3 regions of the Mesorhizobium silamurunense genome follow, and region 2 is predicted to be linked to each of the others. Evidence: predicted binding sites of a transcription regulator. Region 2 holds the regulator's gene; each other region holds the start of a gene.
What was found. The regulator PhoB, encoded in region 2, activates phosphate uptake and scavenging genes when phosphate is short. The targets are predictions, from matches to a motif close to TGTCATNNANCTGTCAT.

Region 1 (2,267 bases), on a different contig from region 2:
GAGTTCGCCTCCGGCACACCGTTCTGGGGCGTCATCGCGCTCGGCTTCGCCGGTTACGCCGTGTGGCAGTTCTTCTACCTCTACAAGCCGGTTGAGGAGGCCAAGCCTCCGGCCGAGCCGAAGGAATGATCTAAGGAGCTCCCAATGTCGAAACTGCTCGTCAAGGCCGACAAGGGCCACGGCCGCGTCGCTCACGTTACCCCGAAAAGCGCCGGCTGGACCTATGTCGGCTTCGATCTCCATCGGCTCAAGCCCGGCGAGACGGCGTCCGGCTCAACTGGCGACCGCGAGGTCTGCCTGGTGTTCGTTACCGGCAAGGGCAAGGCGTCGACCGGCGGCAGGGACCTCGGCCTGCTTGGCGAGCGCATGTCGCCCTTCGAGGGCAAGCCCTGGTCGGTCTATGTTCCGCAAGGCTCCGACTGGTCGATAACCGCCGATACCGAACTGGAGCTCGCCGTCTGCTCGGCGCCGGGCCTTGGCGGCGGCCTGCCCGCCCGCGTCATTGCACCTGACGATCTCGGCCAGGAGGTGCGCGGCAAGGGCACCAACACGCGCTACGTCACCAATATCCTGCCTGAGGGCAAGCCGGCCGATTCGCTGCTGGTGGTCGAGGTCATCACGCCTGGCGGCCATACCTCCAGCTATCCGCCGCACAAGCACGACCAGGACAATCTCCCCGTCGAATCCTATCTCGAGGAGACCTATTACCATCGCCTCAACCCGCCGCAGGGCTTCGCCTTCCAGCGCGTCTATACGGACGCCGGCAAGAACGGCGAGCGCGAGCTGGACGAGGCGATGGCGATCGAGGACGGCGATGTCGTGCTGGTGCCGAAGGGCTATCACCCCTGCGCGGCCTGCCACGGCTATGATCTCTACTATCTCAACGTCATGGCCGGCCCCAAGCGGACGTGGAAATTCCACAACGCGGCCGAGCATGAGTGGCTGATGAAGGCCTGAGATTTTTCATAGCGCTCAACCTGTTGGTCCAGTTCGGAAAAATCGTCGGCTAAGGACCGCCAGGGTCTGTTTGCCTTCGAAAACCCATGAAAGCTTCGTCAATCCGTCATGGAAATCACCTATGGCGGGGTCTGACGAGGACGTTTCATGCGCTACGCCATCTATTTCACCCCACGGCAGGACGAGCCGCTGGCGCGCATCGCCGCCAATTGGCTTGGCCGCGACCCGTTCGGCGCGGCGACGCGGCCGGTCGAGGCCGTGGCTGATCTGTCAGCGGCGGAAGTTGCCTTCCACACCGCATCGGCCAGGCGCTACGGGTTTCACGCGACGCTGAAGGCGCCCTTCCGGCTGGCGTCGAACGAGACGGAGGCTTCGCTCCGCAAAGCGCTCGACGATTTCGCCGAGGCGACGCTGTCGGTCGTCATCCCGCGCCTTGTCGTCGGCCAGATCGACGGTTTTTTCGCGCTGGTGCCGGAAACCCCGTTCGACCCACTCAACAGTTTCGCCAGCGAGGTGGTGCGCGCTTTCGATCGCTTCCGCGCGCCGCTGACCGAAGCCGAAATCGAGCGACGCAGCCCCGACTCGCTGAAGCCGCAGGAATTCCGCAATCTGTGCCAGTGGGGCTATCCTTACGTTTTTGAAACGTTCCGCTTCCACATGACTTTGTCCGGTCGCGTGGGGCCACAGGAAAGCCCCCGTCTTCGTGCAGCAATCGACAGCCTGTTCGCGGATGTGCTGCAGCACCCGGTGCCGGTGGATGCGCTGACGCTGTTCGTCGAGACCGAACCGGGCGCCCCTTTCATGGCGCTTTCCCACCATGAACTTGGCCGCCGCCCGGTCAGAAAGACCGCCTGATGCTATTGCCTGAGACCAAGGACCGCCTGAAATGACCGCCGAGACCGTTCTGAACAATGCTCGCATCGTGCTGCCCGACGAGATCGTTGAGGGCTCGCTGCTGCTGCGCGATGGCCTGATTGCCGCGATTGAGCCGGGCGCCACGCGCGCCGGCGAGGATATGGGCGGCGATTACATCATCCCGGGCCTTGTCGAGCTGCACACCGACCATCTCGAAGGCCACTACGCGCCGCGCCCGAAAGTGCGCTGGAACCCGATCGCCGCCGTGCTTGCCCATGACGCGCAGGTCGCGACCGCCGGCATCACCACGGTGCTCGATGCCTTGCGTGTCGGCATGGATGAGGACGCCGACCTGAAATCCGACGACGTTCGCAAGCTAGCCGACGCGATCGAGGACAGCGTCAGACAGGATCGGCTCAGGGCCGACCATTTCATCCACCTGCGCTGTGAGGTCT
Region 2 (2,267 bases):
CGGGGAGTAGCCGGCTACTCCCGGTGCGGGCTAGACCTTTTCTAGACCAAGTCGTAATCGCTGGCCTTCGGCATAGACCATAGCGAAGGTCTCAAGCTCGAATGAGGTGCGGCATAGACCATAGCGAAGGTCTCAAGCTCGAATGAGGTGGTGGCTTCTCCACCATCCTCGATCACCCGAACGAACCATTCGCCGCAGGTTTCAATCACTTCGATTTTGGGGGATTTGGCTTCGTTTCTCCGGACGTTATCCATCGCAGCTCTCCTCAGGGAAGCAATGGGAAACGTCGATTTTTATAAATCCAGATCGGCGTTTTTCAATATCAAAATATGCTTACGGAACGATAACGCGCGACGGTCGTTATTGTTATTCGCCAATAGAGCCGGAGAGGAGCAAGCCGGTCGACGCTATCGTTCAGCTGCTTGTTAAAGATACCGGCATTCCCGAAAATCAAGCGCTCGAACTCATCTTCCCGATGGGCTTGAACTGAACTCGCTTGTGCGCGAGGCGAAGATCATCAAATCCGGTCGGTAAACGGGCTGGTCGCAGGCCGGCCGCACCTGCATATCAGCGCATCGTTAATCTTCCCTGATCGCGTAGCCCGCCCCGCGGATGGTCCGGATCACGTCCGGCATGCGGCCGTTGTTGACCGCCTTGCGCAGGCGTCCGACATGCACGTCGACCGTACGCTCGTCGATATAGATCGTCTCGCCCCAGACATTGTCGAGCAACTGGCTGCGCGAGAACACCCGGCCGGGATGGCGCATCATGAATTCGAGCAGCCGGAACTCGGTCGGGCCGAGCCTGATCTCGCTCTTCTTGCGGTAGACGCGGTGCGATTCACGGTCGAGCACGATGTCGCCGACCTTGAGCACGCTGGACAGCACTTCCGGCTTGGCGCGGCGCAACAGCGCCTTGACCCTGGCCATGAATTCCGGCGTCGAGAACGGCTTGACCAGGTAATCGTCGGCGCCCGTCGAGAGGCCGCGCACCCTGTCGCTTTCCTCGCCGCGCGCGGTCAGCATGATGATAGGCAGCCGTTCTGTCTCGGGCCGCATCCTGAGCCGCCGGCAAAGCTCGATGCCGGAAACCGCCGGCACCATCCAGTCGAGCACCAGAAGGTCGGGCACGTTCTCCTGCAGGCGGATCTCGGCTTCGTCACCGCGGGTAACCACCTCGACCTGATAGCCCTCGGATTCGAGGTTGTAGCGGAGCAGCACCCCCAGCGGCTCCTCGTCCTCCACCACCATGATGCGTGGCGCGATCATATAGCAGGTACCTTCGCTGTCAGGCCGCCGGCGCCGACATCGCCGTTTCGTCCTGTTTCGGACGGTTCGCGGGCAATTGCGTGCCGGTCAGCACATAGTAGGCGTTCTCGGCGATATTGGTCACATGGTCGCCGATGCGCTCCAGATTCTTGGCGCAGAACAGAAGATGCGTGCAGGCCGTGATGTTGCGCGGATCCTCCATCATGTAGGTCAGCAGCTCGCGGAAGACGGAGGTGTATTTGACGTCGATGCGCTCGTCGTCGTTCCTGAGCTTGGCGAGCGCCGCGGCGTCGCCCGCCGTGTATTCCTCGATCACGCCCTGGACCTGGATCAGCACCAGTTGCGCCATCGAGTCGATGGAGTGCGATAGGTCGCGCGGCGCGGCGCTGACGCCGACGGAGCCGACGCGCTTGGCGATATTCTTGGCAAGATCGCCGATGCGCTCGAGATCGCCGGCCATGCGGATCGCGCCGACCACGCTGCGCAGGTCGTCGGCCATCGGCTGGCGTTTCGCGATCAGCGTGATGGCGCGATCGTCGAGCTCGCGCTGCCGCGCGTCCATGATGGCATCGTCGGAGACCACGCGCTGCGCCATCGCGTTGTCGGAGTTCAGCAGAGCCTTGGTCGACGCGCCGACCATCGAGCCGGCAAGATCGCCCATGTCACGGATGAGCTGGCTGATCTGCCTCAGATCCTCGTCGAAGGAAGCGACCGTATGGGCCATGATTGTGTCCTCGTATGAACTCAGCCGAAGCGGCCGGTGATGTAGTCCTGCGTGCGCTTCTCGCGAGGCGAGGTGAATATCTTCTCGGTCCGGTCGAACTCGACCAGCTCGCCGAGATACATGAACGCCGTCTGCCGCGACACGCGCGCCGCCTGCTGCATGTTGTGGGTGACGATCACGATCGTGTAGTCGGCCTGCAGCTCGTCTATCAGCTCCTCGATCTTGGCGGTCGACAGCGGATCGAGCGCCGAGGCCGGCTCGTCGAGCAGGATGAC
Region 3 (2,267 bases), on a different contig from region 2:
CTCGGTGCGGTGAATCAGCTCCGCTGGCTACTACCATTCACCATTCACTGAAATCACGCCGCGAAACGCTGTCCCTCGCCGCCATAGTAGTTGACGTAGCGGGCACCGATTTCCTTGACCGGCATGACGACGAAGACATCGACCGTGGAAAATTCGCGGTCGATGACGCAGCCGTCGCCGATGCGGGCGCCGACGCGCAGATAGCCCTTGACCAGCGGCGGCATGGCGGCGATCGCCGCCTTGGCGTTGACCGCCTCGATCGGCATCAGGTCCATCGAGCAGTAGCGGCCGGCCACCGCCCGGACATCCCAGGCCTTGTCGGTGCGGCAATGATGGGCGAGATAGGTAAGCGCCTCGGCATGCGCGGCCGGCACGGTGCCGTGGAAGGAGGCGCAACCGGTCATCACGCCGATGCCATAGTGGTTGATATAGGCCCAGATGCCTTGCCAGAGCGCCTCGATGGTCCGCTTGGAGCGGTATTCCGGCAGCACGCAGGAGCGGCCGAGCTCGAGGAAGCGCTGGCCCGGATGGCGCGCGACCAGCTTGGTCAGCTCGAATTCGCCCTCGGAGTAGAAGCCGCCCGCGGCCGTGGCGATCTCCTGCCGCAGCAGGCGATAGGTGCCTACGATGCGGCGATGCTCCGGGCCGGGAAGCGAGGTGTCGAGCACCAGGAGATGGTCGCAGAGCGGGTCGAAACGGTCGGCATCGCGGCGGTCCTGCGCCTGAAACAGATCCTTCCTCGCGCCAAGCTCGTCATAGAATACCCGATAGCGCACTTCCTGGGCGGCGGCGATCTCGGCCTCGTTGCGGGCGAGCCGCACTTCAAGGTTGCCGATACGGCCCAGCGGTGCGCCGCTTGCGACGGCGTCGACAGCACGCGCGCCGAGCAGGGCGCTGGCGTTCGGCCGAGTATCGCATTCAGGCATGACTGTATGCACGAGTGATTCTCCTTCGAGCCATCCCTCTTGGCACGGGGATACGGTGTAGGTGCAACAGGATTGTGACAGTACCGTGATACGGCGAGCCCGGCAATACTTCGTCGGCTGGGCAATACCCTCAACCGGCTATCTTATCGCTGCGAAAGCCAAGCAATCCAAGGCGTTCGGGAAAGCTTAAAAAATTCGTTACGCAGCAGCTTGGCTCTCGACCGCCTGGACGAGCGCATCGGGGTCGAGAGGCTTGGTGACGAAGCCGCTGGCGCCATGGGCCAGCACGGTGTGGCGCGTCTTTTCCTGGCTGTCGGCCGAAAGCACCATGATCGGGATCGGCGGCACGGCAAGCGCTTCCTCATGGCGGCGGATGGCGGCGATCGCGTCCAACCCGTCCATCACCGGCATGTGCAGGTCCATCAGGACGACGTCGAAACGATGCTTGAGGCCGGCATCGGTGACGGCTTCGACCGCGGCCTTGCCGTTGCCGACGATCTTGACGCGATGTCCGGCCTTGAGAAGCGTGGCGCGGGCAAGCATCGCGTTGATGTCATTGTCCTCGGCGATCAGCACGGACAGGCCCTGGTCGCGGCGGCGGACGGACACGGCGCCACGCGGTTGCGGCTGCGGCTCGGCGGGTGCCGGCACATGGCTGGTCAACAGCACGCGCAGCAGCGTTTCGCCGCGCACCGGCCGGGCGAGGAACGTCGCGTAGCCGTTGGCGCGGAATTCGCCGAGCATGCCGCGATCGGCGGGTGCAATCAGGGTGACGGCCTCGCAGTCGACAAAACCGCTCTGACGCAGCCGCTTGAGCAGGCGGCCGTCGCCGTTTTCGAGCGCGGCGTCGACCAGAAGCACGTTGCAGCCGGCCGCCAGGGCAGCGGCCTGGTCCGGCGTAGCCGCAATCTCGACGCCACCGCCATGCGCGCGGATGGTGCGGGCGATGGCATCGGCCTCGACGGCGTTCTTGGATACGATCACCGCGCGCCGGTCGGAGAGGATGCTGTGGCGATATTGCGGCGGCTCCGTTGCCGCGGTCGCCGGGATGTCGAAGACGAATTCGGATCCTTCGCCGAGCCGGCTCGAAACCGAGATCGTGCCGCCCATGGCGATCACCAGCCGCTTGGAGATGGCAAGGCCGAGACCCGCGCCGCCATGCACCCTGGTCGAAGTGCCGTCGGATTGCTCGAATTCCTCGAAGATGCGCTCCACATCCTCCTCGCGCAGCCCCGGACCGGTGTCGGCGATGGTGAAGCAGATGCGGTCGGTGCTCTCGGTGCGGGCGCGCGCGACGGTAAGCAGCACGCCGCCTGCGTCGGTGAACTTGACGGCATTGCC

Region 1: a site for PhoB is predicted at 1,051-1,067, ahead of AU465_RS24595 (DUF1045 domain-containing protein). Genes of this name have one in related genera too.
Region 3: a site for PhoB is predicted at 990-1,006, ahead of olsB (l-ornithine N(alpha)-acyltransferase). Genes of this name have one in related genera too.

Annotation. Positions count from the first base shown of each region.
Region 1 covers NZ_LPVS01000083.1:19,442-21,708, reverse strand. Annotated here, with positions in the region: gene AU465_RS24605 (DUF3329 domain-containing protein) at 1-129, shown strand, start outside; gene iolB (5-deoxy-glucuronate isomerase) at 145-957, shown strand; gene AU465_RS24595 (DUF1045 domain-containing protein) at 1,105-1,812, shown strand; gene AU465_RS24590 (alpha-D-ribose 1-methylphosphonate 5-triphosphate diphosphatase) at 1,844-2,267, shown strand, end outside.
Region 2 covers NZ_LPVS01000070.1:201,447-203,713, forward strand. Annotated here, with positions in the region: gene AU465_RS20255 (hypothetical protein) at 42-254, opposite strand; gene phoB (phosphate regulon transcriptional regulator PhoB) at 579-1,268, opposite strand; gene phoU (phosphate signaling complex protein PhoU) at 1,288-1,995, opposite strand; gene pstB (phosphate ABC transporter ATP-binding protein PstB) at 2,013-2,267, opposite strand, start outside.
Region 3 covers NZ_LPVS01000073.1:20,221-22,487, forward strand. Annotated here, with positions in the region: gene olsB (l-ornithine N(alpha)-acyltransferase) at 54-938, opposite strand; gene AU465_RS20670 (PAS domain-containing sensor histidine kinase) at 1,125-2,267, opposite strand, start outside.